Regions from separate parts of the Nonomuraea purpurea genome, predicted to be linked through region 2. Evidence: riboswitches for the same ligand, from Rfam matches in the RefSeq annotation. Region 2 holds a riboswitch; the other holds the start of a gene.
What was found. A riboswitch is a leader RNA that binds a small molecule or an ion and turns the genes downstream of it on or off. The one in region 2 is predicted to bind glycine.
Positions count from the first base shown of each region.

Region 1: it holds a riboswitch for glycine, as region 2 does, so the genes downstream of both, gcvT (glycine cleavage system aminomethyltransferase GcvT) here and gcvP (aminomethyl-transferring glycine dehydrogenase) in region 2, are expected to answer to the same signal.

Region 1 is NZ_JBHSBI010000045.1:18,126-26,738, reverse strand. It holds gene ACFOY2_RS50255 (amino acid deaminase/aldolase) at 1-754, opposite strand, end outside; gene ACFOY2_RS50250 (DUF6286 domain-containing protein) at 892-1,491, shown strand; gene ACFOY2_RS50245 (hypothetical protein) at 1,491-1,985, shown strand; gene ACFOY2_RS50240 (hypothetical protein) at 2,023-2,172, opposite strand; gene ACFOY2_RS50235 (L-serine ammonia-lyase) at 2,225-3,601, opposite strand; gene gcvH (glycine cleavage system protein GcvH) at 3,758-4,147, opposite strand; gene gcvT (glycine cleavage system aminomethyltransferase GcvT) at 4,144-5,229, opposite strand; glycine riboswitch at 5,263-5,362, opposite strand; glycine riboswitch at 5,384-5,481, opposite strand; gene ACFOY2_RS50220 (hypothetical protein) at 5,575-6,399, shown strand; partial or broken gene ACFOY2_RS50215 (winged helix-turn-helix transcriptional regulator) at 6,432-6,611, opposite strand; gene ACFOY2_RS50210 (DUF4287 domain-containing protein) at 6,610-6,897, shown strand; gene ACFOY2_RS50205 (gamma-glutamyl-gamma-aminobutyrate hydrolase family protein) at 6,950-7,642, opposite strand; gene ACFOY2_RS50200 (3-oxoacyl-ACP reductase) at 7,656-8,420, opposite strand; gene ACFOY2_RS50195 (aldehyde dehydrogenase family protein) at 8,516-8,613, opposite strand, start outside.
Region 2 is NZ_JBHSBI010000003.1:236,864-245,476, reverse strand. It holds gene ftsR (transcriptional regulator FtsR) at 1-573, shown strand, start outside; gene ACFOY2_RS07615 (bifunctional nuclease family protein) at 704-1,174, shown strand; gene ACFOY2_RS07610 (MerR family transcriptional regulator) at 1,322-1,942, shown strand; glycine riboswitch at 2,059-2,158, shown strand; glycine riboswitch at 2,159-2,271, shown strand; gene gcvP (aminomethyl-transferring glycine dehydrogenase) at 2,327-5,152, shown strand; gene ACFOY2_RS07600 (tetratricopeptide repeat protein) at 5,248-6,036, shown strand; gene ACFOY2_RS07595 (hypothetical protein) at 6,047-6,388, opposite strand; gene ACFOY2_RS07590 (alpha/beta hydrolase family protein) at 6,472-7,062, shown strand; gene ACFOY2_RS07585 (DUF5999 family protein) at 7,064-7,255, opposite strand; gene ACFOY2_RS07580 (TetR/AcrR family transcriptional regulator C-terminal domain-containing protein) at 7,460-8,020, opposite strand; gene ACFOY2_RS07575 (hypothetical protein) at 8,134-8,532, shown strand.

The DNA.
Region 1 (8,613 bases), on a different contig from region 2:
TCTCGATGGAGCCGGTGCCGCCGCCGTTGACGAACTCCAGGTCGGCGAGGTGGCGGACGGCGTTGACGATGCGTCCGCGCCTGACGAGGAGGTCCCTGGCCGAGCGGGCCTGCATGAGCCGGATGGCGCGGGTGTAGACGGCGTTCCCGGGCGGCGCGTCCCCGAGTCCGGCGATCTGGGCCTCGTACGCCATTAGCCCGGCCAGGCGGAAGCCGGGGCGCTTGGCGATGGCGGCGGCCAGGTCGGCGGCGGCGTCGGGCCCACGGATGGGGGAGCGGAGCGCCCCCGCCCGAAATTTCCCGCCGAAGGCGACATATCCCGCGTCGATGTCGATACATAACCGGATTTCGGCGCGTGGGCGTACTCCGGCCACGGCCGCGTCCACAAACTCCAGGTGGGCCGCGGAATCGATGGTCACGGTGATACGGTCGGCCGCCCGCGTGTCCCCGGCCAGCTCGGCGAGTGCCCGGCGGTCGGCCGTGGGGTAGGCCACGAGCAGGTCCGTGAAGCCGTGCGCGGCCAGCCACAGGGCCTCGGGCAGGGTGAAGGCCATGACGCCGTGGAAGCCGTCCATGGCCAGGACGCGTTCGAGGATCGCACGGCTGCGTACCGACTTGCTGGCCACCCTGATCGGCTTGCCCGCCGCGCGTCGTACGAGGTCGGCGGCGTTGGCCCGCATGGCCGCCACATCGAGGACGGCGAACGGCGCTTCAAGGGCCGCTGTCGCGCGATCGTAGCGCTGGCGGTCGTCCATACGGGCAGCGTAACGGCATATCGGGCAAATGAATATGAGCGCCTTTCATATTTATTTCGGCTGTCGTAATGTTCGGGCAAATAGGCGGCGAGGGCGCGGTTCAGGCACCACGCGCTCCATGTACCTCTGTCGTTGTGATGACCACGCTTCAGCAGATCCTGCCCGGCGCCGCCGTCACCACGCAGCACACCGGGCTGCGCAGGGCGAACAGAGTGCTCAGACCCGCGCGCACCCTCCCGGGCGCCCTCGTGTCGTTCACGCTGGCCGTGGGGCTCGGGGCAACGGCGGCGGAGGTGGTGTCGGCCCTGCTCGGCGCGCCGCTCGGCTGGGTCCCTGTCAACGAACTGGTCGAACTGGCGGGCAAGAACACCTGGAGGCAGACGCCCACCCTGGCCCTGGCACTGGTGGGCGCGGGCACGCTGATGTTGCTGCTGGGCGCGCTGCCCGGCCGTTCCACGACCGTGCCGGTGGAGACGTCCGACCCGCTGATCGTCATCGGCATCACCCGCTCGGGCCTGCGCCGCACCCTGCGCGCGGCCGCCCAGCAGGTCGCCGGGGTCGACAAGGCCCGGGTACGGCTGCGCCGGCGCACCATCGAGGTCACCGTCATGACCAGCGCGGAAAGCTCCGGCTCGATGCTCAGGCAGGTCGGCACCGCCGTAGGAGACCGCCTGGCCGGCGTGGGCACGCTCGGCACCGGCGAGGTCGTGGTCCGGCTGCGCAGAAGGGGGCTGTGATGAGGCAGTACACCGGCAACCGCGTCGGGCTGGCCGTCGTGGGCGGCACGCTCGCGTCCCTGGGAACCTACGCCTGGCTACGCGGCCACGACCGCTTCTTCGACCTGCCCCCCAACGCCAGGGTCCTGCCCGCGCAGACGACCCGCTCCCTGTCCGAGGAGCCGTGGCCGCTGTGGGGCCTGGCCCTGGGCCTGCTGCTCCTGTCGCTGGTGTCGCTGCGCTGGCTGCTGCTCTGCCTCGGCTGGGGCCGCCGCGGCGCCCACAACGGCACGGGCACCGCCATGCTCTTCGTCGGGCTCAAGGGCGTGGACGGGCTGAGCAGAACAGGCGTACGAGTGGGCGAGGACGCCCTGCGCATCACCCTGACCTGCCCTTCGGCAGCGGACGTGGGCGCCGTGGTGAACAAGCTCGACCAGGACATCGTCGGCCGGATCCGCCGCGAGATCCGCGACGACGAGGCGGGCGCCGTCGTCCGCCTCCACGTCCGCCGCTGACCTTCGGCGACCGCACGCCCCGTCGGCCCCTGGTCGTTTACCGAGCGGCCTCTTCATCCAGCAGTTCGTGCCGCTCATAACGCCCTTCGATCGCCTCTCGATAGGACTCGATCAAGCGGCGTGCGTTGGCCGGAGAACGAAGCAGGTAGTCCGTCTCCTGGAGAGCCTCGCCGACGGTGGTGGACACTGATCTCCCTCCTTCGATTGGCACAACTCTACGGTGCCACCCAAAGGGTTGGTCAGCACTCGATTACGTTGACGGCCAGGCCGCCCCGTGAGGTTTCCTTGTACTTGTCCAGCATGTCTCTGCCGGTGTCCCGCATCGTCTTGATGGCCTTGTCCAGGGCCACGTAGTGACGGCCGTCGCCGCGCAGGGCGATTCTGGCGGCGGTGATCGCCTTGTTGGAGGCGACGGCGTTGCGTTCGATGCACGGGATCTGGACGAGACCGCCGATCGGGTCGCAGGTCAGGCCCAGGTTATGCTCGATGCCGATCTCGGCCGCGTTCTCGACCTGCTCCGGCGTGCCCCCGAGGACCTCCGTGAGGGCCGCGGAGGCCATCGAGCAGGCCGAGCCGACCTCGCCCTGGCAGCCGACCTCGGCACCGGAGATGGAGGCGTTCTCCTTGAACAGGACGCCGATCGCGCCGGCCGTGAGGAGGAAGCGGACCACGCCCTCGTCGTCCGCACGGGGGACGAAGCGGGTGTAGTAGGTCAGGACGGCCGGGATGATGCCGGCGGCGCCGTTGGTCGGGGCGGTGACGATGCGGCCCCCGGCCGCGTTCTCCTCGTTGACCGCCAGCGCGAACAGCGCCACCCAGTCCATGACCTGCAGCGGATCCTTCTCGGCCGACTCCGCCTGCAGGCGGCGGTGGAGCTGGTTGGCGCGGCGCTTGACCTTGAGGCCGCCGGGCAGGACGCCCTCCTTGGAGATGCCGCGGTGCACGCACTCCGACATGACCCGCCACAGGCGCAGCAGGCCCGAGCGGATCTCGGCCTCGGTGCGGCCGAAGGCCTTCTCGTTCTCCAGCATGAGCGCCGAGATGGACAAACCCGTGTTCGAGCAGTGCTTCAGCAGCTCCTCGCCCGTGGTGAACGGGTAGGGGAGCACGGTGTCGTCCGGCTTGATGCGGTCGGCGCCGGTGGCCTTCTCGTCCACGACGAAACCGCCGCCGACCGAGAAGTACACCTTCTCCCTGAGCTTCTCGCCCGACGGGGAGAACGCGGTGAAGCGCATGCCGTTCGGGTGCTCGGGGAGGGAGATCTTGCGTTCGAAGACGAGGTCCTCGCCGGTGACGAACGGGATCTCGTGGGTTCCGTAGAGCTTGACCGTGCCCGAGGCGCGCATCTCGGCCAGGCGGTCTTCGACGGAGTCGACGTCGACCAGCTCCGGCTTCTCGCCCGACAGGCCGAGCAGGACGGCCTTGTCGCTGCCGTGGCCCTTGCCGGTCAGGCCGAGTGAGCCGTACAGGATGGCCTCGACGCGCGCGACCTGCCCGAGCAGGCCGTCGTCGTGCAGCCCGCGGGCGAACTTGTGCGCGGCCGCCATCGGGCCTCCCGTGTGGGAGCTCGACGGGCCGATGCCGATCTTGAACAGGTCGAAGACGCTGATCGCCATTGATGTGCGCCTTTCAGGAGAAGGAGGCGGGGCCCAGACCCAGAAGGCTGAGCCCCGGCCGGTCTCGAATTCGCCGGAGTTCCGGCTGTGTCCAATCCGCCGGAGTTCCGGTCCAATGAAATCCGCCGGAACCCTGGTCCAGTCCCGGCGGGGGTGTCAGGATTCGCCGGAGGTCAGGGCCGCGTACTCCTCGGCGGACAGCAGGTCATCCGCGTCGCTCTCCACGCGCACCCGGAACATCCAGCCCTCCCCGTACGGGTCGCTGTTGACCAGGCTCGGGTCGTCCACGACGGACTGGTTCACCTCGACGACCTCGCCGCCGACAGGTGTGTAGATCTCGTTCACGGACTTGGTCGACTCCACCTCTCCGATGGAGTCGCCTCCCTCGACGCTCGCTCCGACCTCGGGGAGCTGCACGAAGACGACGTCACCAAGGGCTTCGGCGGCGAAGGCCGTGATGCCGACGGTCACGGTGATGCCGTCGTCGAGCCCGGCCACCCACTCGTGCTCCTTGGTGTAGCTCAGGTCGTCAGGGATGTTGCTCACTTGTTCCTCCTGTAAAAGGGCAGCTCGACCAGGTCCATAGGTTCATGCCTGCCCCTGATGTCCACAGCCAGGCCTGTTTCGGCTCCGGTGTCCACGTAGGCCATCGCGATGGGTTTGCCCAGGGTCTGGGAGGGGGCACCGCTGGTGACCTCGCCGACGACGGCGCCGTCCTTGGTGACCGGGTAACCGTGGCGCGGCACCCGGCGGCCCCGGGCGACCAGCCCGACGAGGCGGCGTCGCGGCGCGTCGTCCTTGACCGCCTCGAGTGCCGACCTGCCGACGAAGTCGCCCGGCTTGTCGAATTTCACCACTCTGCCCAGTCCCGCGTCGAATGGGGTCAGCTCCGCGCTGAGCTCGTTGCCGTACAGCGGCATGCCGGCCTCCAGCCTGAGCGTGTCGCGGGCGGACAGGCCCGCGGGCTTGAGCCCGTACGGCTCCCCGGCCGCCGTGAGCGCGTGCCAGAGCGGCGCGGCGTCGTCGTTCGCCACGAACAGCTCGAACCCGTCCTCGCCGGTGTAGCCGGTGCGGGCGATGAGCGCCCGCCGCCCGTCCACGATCCCCGGCAGGCCCGCGTAGTACTTGAGCCCGGCCAGGTCGGCGTCGGTGAGCGAGGAGAGGATCTCCTGGGAGTGAGGTCCCTGGACGGCGATCAGCGCGTACTGATCTGATCGATCCTCAACCACCACGTCGAACGACTTAGCGCGATTTTTCAGCTCACCGCCGACTTTTTCGTAGTTCGATGCGTTTGCCACGACCATGAACTCGTCGTCCCCGAGCCGGTACACGATGAGGTCGTCGAGCACTCCGCCGCGCTCATCGACGATCATGGTGTACCTGGCCCGGCCGGGCACCAGCGCCGACAGGTGTCCGACCAGGGCGTAGTCGAGGGCCTGGCCCGCCTGCGGCCCGGTCAGGAAGATCTCGCCCATGTGCGAGAGGTCGAACAGCCCGGCCGCCTCGCGGACGGCCCTGTGCTCCGCGGACTCGCTGCCGTACCGGAGCGGCATGAGCCACCCCGCGAAGTCGGTCAGTGTGGCGCCGAGGCTCTCATGAACGTCTCGTAGCGGTGTCGGTCGGGACATTTGCGCACCTCAAGGCAGGATCGGATGCCAGCATCCTCCCCCTCTGTCATGGATGCCTGAGAGCTTCGCCCGAGTTTTACCGGACTTTCACCTTCGGCGAGGCCCCGCAGGCCTGCTTTCCAGAGGTCACCTCCCGGCAAGCCATCACTTGCCGGGCAGCCGCGCGGTCCTTTGCCTTGAGAGGTTCGCGGGGAGGGCTTGCTCCTTCAGGGGCCCTGACCGGCTGTCAGGGCACTCTCCCGCACGGTTTCGCCGGTGATGTCCGTCAGCCTAGTGCCGTCATGGGGTTGTTGTCGCGTTCTGGCGACCCGTGAACCGCTTTGGCGGCGCTCACGTTGAAAGGGCATGATCCCCCGTACGGCGGCTTTCTGCGCGATCGCCGCCCTCTCCCTGGTGTCCTGCGGCACCGCTCCGCAGACCGCCGCCGCACAGCGTTACGAGACCAGTCTCACGGTGCTCGAAGGCGGCGGGCACGGACCCCAGCTCTGCGCGGTGGTCGCGACTTCGCTCCCGCCTCAGTGCGAGGGCCCCGACGTGGTCGGCTGGGATTGGACCAAGGTGAAGCACGAGTGGCGCGGCGGCGTGAAATGGGGCGAGTACCGGGTCGTGGGCACCTGGGACGGCGCCCGGCTGACGCTCACCGAGCCGCCCGGCCCACCCGGGAAGCCGCCCGCCGCTCGGGAGGTGGACTTCACCAGCCCGTGCCCGGAGCCGCAAGGCGGCTGGCGGGCCGTCGATCCGGCCAGAGCGACGGAGAAGACGCTGGGCAAGGCAATGGAGCGGGCCATGACGGCGGCTGAGTTCGCGGGCGGCTGGATCGACAATTTCGGCCCGGAGCCCGACCCGTCCAAGAACATGGACGCGCGGCAGTACGTGCTCAATCTGAAGTTCACCGGCGACCTGTCGGGCAGGGAGGCGTGGATCCGCGAGGTGTGGGGCGGCGCGCTCTGCCTGAGCGGCGCCCAGCGCAGCGAGGCCGCTCTCAACGCCATCCAGCGGCAGGTCGAGAGCGAGGTGGGCGACGGGCTGATCTCGGCGTCGTCCAGCGTGACCCGCAACGTGCTCGAGGTGTCGGTATGGCTGGCCACTGACGAGTTGCGCCGCGCCGTCGACGCCAAGCACGGGGCGGGCGTCGTGGTGTTCGACAGCGTGCTCCGGCCAGTGAGGTGAGCCGGCGGGTCCGCGCGCCCCAGCGCCGGTTCGAGGTCGCGTCCGTAATCGGTGAGCTCGTAGACGACTACGCGCGCGGGATGGGGCAGCGCGCGACGAGTGGCCAGTCCTGCCTCTTCGAGCTGTTTGAGGCGAGCTGAGAGGTGACAAAGCACGCTTGCAAAGGGCAAACTTGCTGCTCGCGGGGTCCCCCGCGGAATGGAGAAACGCATGTCGTTCCAGGCATACCTCGACAACATCGAGGACAAGACCGGGCTGACACCGCGTGAGTTCATCGCCAAGGCGAAGGAGCGCGGCTTCGATGACCCGTCCGTGAAGGCCGGAGCGATCATCGACTGGCTGAAGCAGGACTACGACCTCGGACGTGGACACGCGATGGCGTTGGTGCACGTGATCAAGAAGGGGCCGAAGATCGACGCCAAACACGTCGGCAGCTCGGGTTCCCATCGCGACGAGTCAGACACGCTGTGGCTGGACGGCAAGAGCAACCGGCCCTGATGAACTGACCGGCTACCCGAGGCCCCGCGCACGTTGGCCTGAGTTCGGCGGGTCAGCAGGCCGCCACGAGGGCCTCGAAGAGGGCGCAGTCGTCGGCCGCCTCCGGGTGCCACTGCACGGCCATGACGAAGGGTTTGGCGTTCAGTTCGACGGCCTCGATCGTGCCGTCGTCGGCGGTGGCGGTGACCGTGAGCCCCGGCGCGAGCCGGTCCACGGCCTGGTGGTGGTAGTGGGGGACCTGCCGGGGGCTCTCGCCCAGCGCCTTGGCCAGGTGGGTGCCCGCGACCGGTGAGATCGGCAGGTGACCGAAGCGGCCGGGCTCGGGAGCGTGCCGCGTGTGGCCGACCACGTCCGGCAGATGCTGGTGGAGGCTCCCGCCGAGTGCCACGTTGAGCACCTGGAGGCCGCGGCAGACGCCCAGGTAGGGCAGCCCGGCGTCGAGGGCGGCGCTGATCAGGCCGAACTCCGCGTCGTCGCGGAACGTCCTGACGTAGCCGGTGTGCTCGTGCGGCCGCGCGCCGTACCGCGCCGGGTCGATGTCGCCGCCGCCGGCCAGGATGAGCCCGTCCAACCTGCCCACGACCTGCGCGGGCTCGCCGGCCGGCGGAAGCAGCACGGGCTGCCCGCCGGCGCGGACGACCTGATCCACGTACATCTGCGGCAGAAGCGCGACCGTCAGATCGCGCCACACCGTGAACGCGGCAGGCTCGACGTAGGTGGTGATGCCGATGATGGGACGTCGCACGTTCGAGACCCCGCTACAGCGGCGTGACGTAGGCGCCGGAGATGCCGCCGTCCACCAGGAACTCGCTGCCCGTGATGAACGAGGCGTCGTCGCTGGCCAGGAACGCCACCGCCGCCGCGATCTCCGACGCCTCCGCGAAGCGGCCCACCGGGATGTGCACCAGCCGCCGCTGCGCCCGCTCCGGGTCCTTGGCGAACAACTCCTGCAGCAGCGGCGTGTTCACCGGCCCCGGGCACAGGGCGTTGACCCGGATGCCCTCCCTGGCGAACTGCACGCCCAACTCTCGCGACATCGCCAGCACCCCGCCCTTGGAGGCGGTGTAGGAGATCTGCGACGTCGCCGAGCCCATGACGGCCACGAACGAGGCGGTGTTGATGATCGAGCCCTTGCCGCGCCGCCGCATGTACGGGATGACGTGCTTGCAGCACAGGTAGACGCTGGTCAGGTTGACCTCCTGGACGCGGCGCCAGGCGTCGATGCCGGTCTCCAGGATCGAGTCGTCGTCGGGAGGTGAGATGCCGGCGTTGTTGAAGGCGATGTCCACGCCGCCGTAGGTGTCGCAGGCCGTGCGGTACATCCGCTCGACGTCGGCCTCGCTGGTCACGTCGGCCTTGACGTACAGGCCGCCGACCTCGCTTGCGGCCTTGGTGCCCGCTTCCTCGTCGATGTCCACGCAGACCACCTTGGCGCCCTCGTCGGCGAACCGACGCGCCGTGGCCAGCCCGATGCCACTGCCCGCACCGGTGATGACGGCCACCCGATCTTGCAACCGCTCCACTGCCCTACTCCCTGCTCATTTGGTCGTTCACCCTTCTCATTCGCTGCGTGAAGGGCTTCGTTCCTCAGCCCTTCACTCCGCTCACTGCGTTGGATTCACTCCCAGTTAATAAAGACGTTCTTGGTCTCGGTGAAGGCCGCCAGGGCGTCCGGGCCGAGTTCTCTGCCGAGGCCGGACTGTTTGAATCCGCCGA
Region 2 (8,613 bases):
ATCTCCAAGATCCGCTTCTTGGAGGGGGAGGGGCTGATCGAGCCCGAGCGCAGCCCCTCCGGCTACCGCAAGTTCACCCACCTGCACGTGGAGCAGCTGCGCTTCATCCTCACCGAGCAGCGCGACCACTACCTGCCGCTGCGGGTGATCAAGGACAAGATGGCCGAGAGCTTCGGCCGTCCCCGTCCGGTGCAGGACAAGCAGGAGATCAAGCTCAGCCGCGCCGAGCTGATCGAGGCCGCGGAGATCGACGAGGAGACCCTCGACGAGCTCGAGGACTACGGGCTGCTGGCCGCGGTGGCCAGGCGCTACGACGAGGAGGCGCTCAAGGTGGCGCGCACCGTGGGGGCCCTGGCCCGCTTCGGCCTGCGCGCCAGGCATCTGCGGGCGGTCAAGGCCGCCGCCGAGCGCGAGTGCGGCCTGGTGGAGCAGAGCGTGGCCCCCATACTGAAGCGTCGCGCCCCCGGAGCCATCGGGGAGGCCGACGAGGCCGCCAGGGAGCTTTCCACGCTCCTGCTCGACCTGCACGCATCCCTTGTGCGCACGGGGGTCCGTTCGGTCCTGGGGCGTTGAGAGCGTACCGACCTGGGAGCCGAGGGCACATTCCAGGCCCGGCTGGTGTTACGTTGAATTGCAGAAGCAGACAGCAGAAGCGACGAGCCAATAGCTGTACCGGGTCACCGGTCAGAATACGGAGCAGCCCGTGTTGCAGATGGAGGTCGTGGGCGTTCGAGTAGAAATGCCCACAAATCAGCCGATCGTCTTGCTCAAGGAGGCACACGGGGAGCGGTTCCTTCCTATATGGATTGGCATGACGGAAGCGACGGCCATCGCCCTGGCCCAGGCGGAGGAGCCGCCGCCGCGGCCGCTCACCCACGACCTCTTCCGAGACGTGCTGAGCGCCCTGGGCGTCGGCCTGCGGGCGGTCAACATCGTCGCCCTGCGCGACGGCATCTTCTTCGCAGACCTGGTGTTCTCCAACGGCGTGGAGGTGAGCGCGCGCCCGTCGGACTCGATCGCGCTCGCCCTGCGCACCGGAGCGCGCATCTTCGCCAGCGAGGAGGTCGTCCAGGAGGCCGGCGTGGTCATCCCCGACGACCAAGAGGACGAGGTGGAGAAGTTCAGGGAGTTCCTTGACACGATCACTCCCGAAGACTTCGGCAGGGCGGGGTAGGTATTTCAGTGCATTTACGCTTCACGACGCGCCGAGCCGGATCGTTGACTGAGCATGGTCACGGTCCTACGGTGCAAGTGAAACTCGTGGCCGCCCTTTACGAACCCCCAGATCAGGCCACGGGATGAGAGAAAGCCGGAGGTCCGCGTGGCGGTCAGCAGCGGCGAGGGAAAGACGGCCGGCCAGGAAGATCCGGTGCGGCGCGAGAGCGCACGGCAGCGTGCCGGGGAGCAGGGTCTGCTCTTCGACGAGCAGCCGGCGGCGTTGCCGGACGACATCGGATACCGTGGGCCGACGGCCTGCGCGGCCGCCGGCATCACCTACAGGCAGCTCGACTACTGGGCGCGCACAGCCCTGGTGGAGCCCACGATAAGAGCCGCGCACGGCTCGGGCTCCCAGCGGCTCTACAGCTTCCGCGACATCCTGGTACTCAAGGTCGTCAAGCGGCTCCTCGACACCGGGGTGTCGTTGCAGCAGATCCGTACGGCCGTGCAGCATCTGCGTGACCGCGGGGTCGCCGACCTCGCCCAGATCACGCTGATGAGCGACGGCGTCAGCGTCTACGAGTGCACCTCGGCCGACGAGGTGATCGACCTGCTCCAGGGCGGCCAGGGCGTGTTCGGCATCGCGCTGGGCCGGGTCTGGCGGGAGGTCGAGGGCTCCCTCGCGGAGCTGCCGGGGGAACGCGCGGCGGTCGAGGACACCGTCCCGGCCGATCACCCCGCTGACGAGCTGGCCCAGCGCCGCCGGGCGCGGCGCATAGGGTAGCTTCCCCGCCCTTCACGGTGGATCGCACCGCGCGGGCCACCGTGAGTGCGGATTCCGCAACCTCCCGTGGACCAATGGACGGGACGTACCGTAGTAATCTGGGACAGCAAGGCTGACGACCCCGTGCGGGAGAGTCCCCAAGGCCCTCGGGCCCTGGGGCGCCGAAGGAGCAACCCTCCCCGGAATCTCTCAGGCACCCAGTACCGCTCGGGCGAGGCGACTCTGGAAAGCAGGCGCGCCCGCCAGGCGTGCCTCACCGACGGTGCAAGCCCCTTCCCGGGGTGAAGCTCTCAGGTCGCGGCGGTGTCCGCGCTGACAGAGGGGGAGATCCGGCACTCGCCCGCGCCCTGGCGCCGGTCTCCAAAGCCTCGGGAGGCAGTCTCCATGATCGATCCGTTCGCTCCGCCGTTCTCCGCACGGCACATCGGCCCGTCGGAGTCCGAGCAGCAGCGCATGCTCGAGGCCGTCGGCTTCGAGTCGGTCGCCGATCTGGTGGCCGTGGCCGTTCCCGAGGCCATCAGGGCCAAGGACCGGCTCAAACTGCCCGCCGCGATCGGCGAGACCGAGACCATCGCCGAGCTGCGCGCCATCGCCGGGCGCAACCGGGTGCTCACCTCCATGATCGGGCTCGGCTACCACGACACCGTCACACCCGCGGTCATCCGCCGCAGCCTGCTGGAGAACCCGGGCTGGTACACCGCCTACACCCCGTACCAGCCGGAGATCTCGCAGGGCCGCCTGGAGGCGCTGCTGAACTTCCAGACGGTCGTCTCCGACCTGACCGGGCTGCCCGTCGCCGGCGCGTCCCTGCTCGACGAGGGCACCGCCGCCGCCGAGGCGATGACGCTGGCCCGGCGCGCGGGCAAGTCCAAGAGCGACGTCTTCGTGGTGGACGCCGACGCGCTCCCGCAGACCAAGGCCGTGCTGGCCACCAGGGCCGAGCCGCTCGGCATCACGCTCGTCGAGCACGACCTCGACGGCGCCCTGCCCGAGTGCTTCGGCGTGCTCGTCCAGTACCCCGGCGCCTCCGGGCGGCTGCGCGACTTCCGCGCCGTGGCCGCCGCCGCGCACGAGGCGGGCGCGCTCGTCGTGGCCGCCGCCGACCTGCTGGCCCTGACGCTCGTGGCCGCCCCCGGCGAGCTCGGCGCAGACATCGCGATCGGGTCCTCCCAGCGCTTCGGCGTGCCGTTCGGCTTCGGCGGGCCGCACGCCGCCTACATGTCCGTACGCGAGGGCCTGCAGCGCCAGCTCCCCGGCCGCCTGGTGGGCGTGTCGGTGGACGCCGACGGCGACCCCGCCTACCGCCTGGCCCTGCAGACCCGCGAGCAGCACATCCGCCGCGAGAAGGCCACCAGCAACATCTGCACCGCGCAGGTCCTGCTGGCCGTCATCGCGAGCATGTACGCCGTCTACCACGGCCCCGAGGGCCTGCGCGGCATCGCCGCCCGGGTCCACCGCCACGCCGTGGCCCTGGCCGCAGGGCTGCGCGAGGCGGGCCTGGAGGTCGTGCACGCGGAGTTCTTCGACACCGTCCTGGTCCGCGTGCCCGGCAGGGCCGCCGCCGTGCTGGCCGCCGCCGCCGAGCGGGGCGTCAACCTCTGGCAGGTCGACGACGACCACGTCTCGATCTCCTGCGATGAGAAGACCGGTGCCGCCGAGGTCGCCAAGGTGTGGGCGGCCTTCGGCCTCGACCGCTCCGAGGTGGACCTCGACGCCGACGCGCTGCCGGCCGCCCTGGCGCGCGAGAGCGACTACCTGACCCACCCGGTCTTCCACAGCCACCGCTCCGAGACCGCGATGCTGCGCTACCTGCGCAGACTGCAGGACAAGGACATCGCCCTCGACCGCTCCATGATCCCGCTCGGCTCCTGCACGATGAAGCTGAACGCGACCACGGAGATGGAGCCGATCACCTGGCCCGAGTTCGCCGCGATCCACCCCTACGCGCCCGCCGACCAGGCCGAGGGCTACCTGGAGCTGATCGGCACGCTGGAGGGCTGGCTGGCCGAGGTGACCGGCTACGACGCCGTCTCCGTCCAGCCGAACGCCGGCTCGCAGGGCGAGTTCGCCGGGCTGCTGGCCATCCGCGCCTACCACCAGGCGCGCGGCGACGACGGACGCGAGGTGTGCCTCATCCCGTCCTCGGCCCACGGCACCAACGCCGCCAGCGCCGTCATGGCCGGCATGCGCGTCGTGGTCGTGGCCTGCGACGCCGAAGGCAACGTCGACCTGGCCGATCTCGACGCCAAGATCGACAAGCACCGCGACCGGCTGGCCGCGATCATGGTGACGTACCCGTCCACGCACGGCGTGTACGAGGAGACGATCACCGAGGTGTGCGCCAAGGTGCACGAGGCCGGCGGCCAGGTGTACGTCGACGGGGCCAACCTCAACGCCCTGGTCGGGCTGGCCAAGCCGGGCGAGTTCGGGGCCGATGTGTCCCACCTCAACCTGCACAAGACCTTCTGCATCCCGCACGGCGGCGGCGGCCCCGGCGTCGGCCCGGTGGCGGTGCGCGGCCACCTGGCGCCCTACCTGCCGGGCCACGCGCTGCACGACGGCACGCCGGTGGGAGCCGTCTCGGCGGCCCCGTACGGCTCGGCCGGGATCCTGCCGATCTCGTGGGCCTACATCAGGATGATGGGCTCCGAGGGGCTGACGGCCGCCACCGAGCAGGCCATCCTGTCGGCCAACTACCTGGCCAAGCGGCTGGCCCCGCACTTCCCCGTCCTGTACACCGGGCGCGGCGGGCTGGTGGCCCACGAGTGCATCGTGGACCTGCGCCAGATCACCAAGGAGACCGGCGTCACCGTGGACGACGTGGCCAAGCGGCTCATCGACTACGGCTTCCACGCGCCCACGATGTCGTTCCCCGTGGCAGGGACGCTCATGATCGAGCCGACCGAGAGCGAGGACCTCGGCGAGCTGGACCGGTTCGTCGACGCCATGATCGCCATCAGGGGCGAGATCGCCAAGGTGGCCTCCGGCGCCTACGACCGCACCGACAACCCGCTGCGCAACGCGCCGCACACGGCCGAGTCGGTCAGCGCCGACGAGTGGAGCCACCCCTACACCCGCACCGAGGCCGCCTACCCGCTGCCGTCGCTGCGCGAGGGCAAGTACTGGGTGCCGGTGCGGCGCATCGACCAGGCATACGGCGACCGCAACCTGGTCTGCTCGTGCCCCCCGCTGGAGGCCTACGAGGACTGATCCACGCCCGGTCCAGTCCTTCGGCGTCAAGTGAGCAGACATGATCGCCCGAAGTCGTTAGGCTTCGGTGCGACCACCGCCCCAAGGAGCTCCCCTTGACGTCCTCAGAGCTGGAGACCCCGCCTCTCGACACCGCCCGCCGCCTCGCCGAACACGGCGATCTCGACGGCGCCGCCGCCATCCTCACCGAGCTCGCCAACGACCCCGACGACCCCGACCGGGCCCAGGCCGCCGTGGGGCTGGCCGTCGTCCTGGAGGAACGCGGCGACGCCGAGGGCGCCAGGGCCGCCGCCAGGGCCGCGCTGGCCACCGGGCACCCCGAATACGCCGCACAGGCGGCCTGCCACCTGGCCCAGGGGTTCGAGCGCGAAGGACGCGCCGAGCAGGCCAGGGCCGCCTGGCAGGCCGTGCTGGGGGTCGGGACGGCCGCGTACGTGCCGCTGGCCCACCTCGCGCTGGCCCGCCTGGCGCAGGACCCGGGGGAGGCCGACAAGGAGCTGCGCGCCGCCATGGAGGCGGGCGACGACCAGATCGCCGCCCACGCGGCGCTGCGGCTCGCCGAGCTGCTGGTGGAGTACGGAGAGCCGGCGGAGGCGGCCGAGGTGCTCCTGGACGCCCTGGAGTACGCCCCGCAGGACGAGGTGCCGGCCCTGCGCGTGCAGCTCGGCATCGCGCACCTGGAGCTGGCGTGCGCGGAGTTCGCCGAGACGGTGGAGGGTGGGGCCGATTCGCGCACGAGCGCCCTGGCGATCGAGCTGCTCGCCCGCACGCTGCCGCTGCGCGGCCGTGACGAGGACGCCCGGCGGGTGTGGACGTACGGGCTGGAGCATGCCGACGAGAGCCTGGCCGCGGAGGTCAGGCTCCGTTACCACCGAGACGACTGAGGGCGCGCTGTCAGCCCCAGCCGCGATGGACGGCCACGGCGGCGGCCACGTTGATGACCACGATCGCCAGCCAGGCGATCATCAGCCCGACCAGCCCCGCGGTGCCCGCCGCGATGGCCGTCAGCGGGACGCCGATTCCCAGCGACCCCAAGGTGATCGCGATCATCGGCGAGCCCTTCTTCTGCGGTGTGGCGCCGCGATGGTGCAACTCGGCCCGGACTCGTGCCGCGATCGTCTCGTCGAGGCGCTCCACGAACGACTCGACGAGCTCGGTTTCGTATTCAGGACCGAGATCACGGCGGGCGTCGAGCGTGGCCTGCAGGTCATCTCGGATAGGGCGCTTGTCTGGCATAGGGAAATCATCCATCCCGTTGCCCGCCTCGTCATCCGCCCTGAGGGCTAAGATGCGATCCTCCCCAGGTACGGTGGCTTGCCATGAAGGTCATCACCCCGCGCGGCCCGGCGCTGGTCGACATCGACGAGGCCGACGATCCCCGGCTGCTGCTCGTGCTCACCCACGGGTCCGCCGGGGGAGTGGAGGCGCCCGATCTGCTGGCGGTCCGCGAGGCCGCGCTGGCGGCCGGGGCGGTGGTGGCCAGGGTGACGCAGGCGTTCAGAGTGGCGGGGGCGCGGGCGCCGGGCTCGGCGCCCAAGCAGGACGAGGCGTGGGAGATCGTGCTGGGCGAGCTGCGCGCCCGCTATCCCGGGCTGCCGCTTGTGCAGGGCGGGCGGAGCAACGGGGCCAGGGTGGCCTGCCGTACGGCCCGGGCGGTCGGCGCGGCGGCGGTGGTGGCGCTGGCCTTCCCCCTGCACCCGCCGGGGCGGCCGGAACGTTCCAGGGCCGAGGAGCTACGCGGCGCGGGCGTGGATGTGCTGGTGGTGAACGGTGATCGCGACCCGTTCGGCGTGCCCGACGCCGCGGACGCCGCACGCCTGGTGGTGCTGCCGGGAGAGGGGCACGACCTGAAGAAGGACCCCGCCCGGGTGGGCGAGGTCGTGGCGGAGTGGGTCGTCCACTACGCCTAGTTCAGGCTGCCCCGACCACCGGCCGGTGCGGGGCGATGGCGGTGCCGCTGGGAAGCAGCTCCCCGGTGTCCTCGAACAGGACGACGCCGTTGCAGAGCAGGCTCCACCCCTGCTCGGGGTGACAGGCGAGGGTGCGTGCCGCCTCGCGGTCAGGCGCCTCGGCATCCGGACAAGCCGGGTCGTGCGGGCACATCGGCGTGCCTCCGATATCTCGTGGGATGCTCCCGCTTTGGAGGGTCCGGGAGCGTGGCTCGGGTTTGTTGTTAAGGCAAGTGTGCGATGTATGTCACAGTTTCCGACATAGTCCGTTTGGACTGTTACGGGATGATCCCTGAGTCGTGTGACCTTCGACACAGCGTGCCTTAAGCAGGATAACGGTCCAAGCGTGACACGCGCATCACGTTTGCAATCCCTTGAGGAGAGCTTCGAGCCCGCGCTCGAAGTCCATATCTGCTCTTTCGTCCCGCCTGACCCATTCGTCTACTTCAGGGTCCGCCCAGCCCGACTGCTGCACCTCGACGGCCACGCTGCCGAACACGAACGCCCGCATCGTCCGCACGGCCTCGGCCGCGTCGTCCAGGCCCCCGTCGGCGAGCTGCTCGGTCTGCTCCCTGATCGCGATGGTCGTGGCGCCCTTGGGCGGCTTGGTCAGCGCCAGGGCCAGCACGCCCGGATGCTCCCTGAGCAGTTCCCTGCAGGCCCTGCACCACGCCTTGGCCGTCTCCTGCCAGGACGGCCCCTGTTCGACGTGGACGGCCGTCACATGCTCGGCCAGGGCGTCCATCAGCGCCTCCTTGCCTCGGGGCAGGTGATGGTAGATGGCCATGGCCTCCACCTGCAGGGCGTCACCCAGCCGGCGCATCGTCAGCCGGCGCAGGCCCTGGCTGTCGGCGATGTGCAGGGCGGCCTCGATGATGCGCTCGCGGGAGAGCGGAACCGGCGGTCTCTTGGCGGGCATGGTGATCATCTTACGTCGTAAAGGGCGCCGTGCCGGGCCGATTTCCCGCCGTGTCGCGGGACGGCGTACCCTTGGCCGTTGAACGTGTACAGGCTTGTGAAGGGGCAGGGTCGATGGCGTTTTTCCGTCCGCGGGTGAGCCGGGAGGCCGAGGTTCGCTACCACGCGGACCAGGAGATCTCCAAGAGCTACCCCGAATTGCTCGACAAGGCCAGGCAGACCGAGCAGACGCTACGGGAGCTGCGGGCCGCCGCGGCCGACGAGATCGAGCTGCTGGCGGCGGGGCGGGCCTTCGACGCGGCGCTGACCGACGCGCTGCGGGCGGCCGAGGCGGGGCAGCGGGCCACGTTCGGGGTCAAGGCCTACGACGACCGCATCGCCCGGCGCAAGGCCAAGGCGCGGCCCGACGGCGCCAGGTGGACCTCGGAGGTCGACCGGCTGCGCACGCTGCGCGAGGAGAACCGGATGTGGGGCATCCCCCAGGTGCCCCGCCCCATCCCCGCAACCCTCTGACCCGAGGCTTGAAGAACGTCCGGCGGCATCCGCCGGACGTTCTTGCATGGCTGCCCGGGGTGGCGCCGACGCCACGTTCGC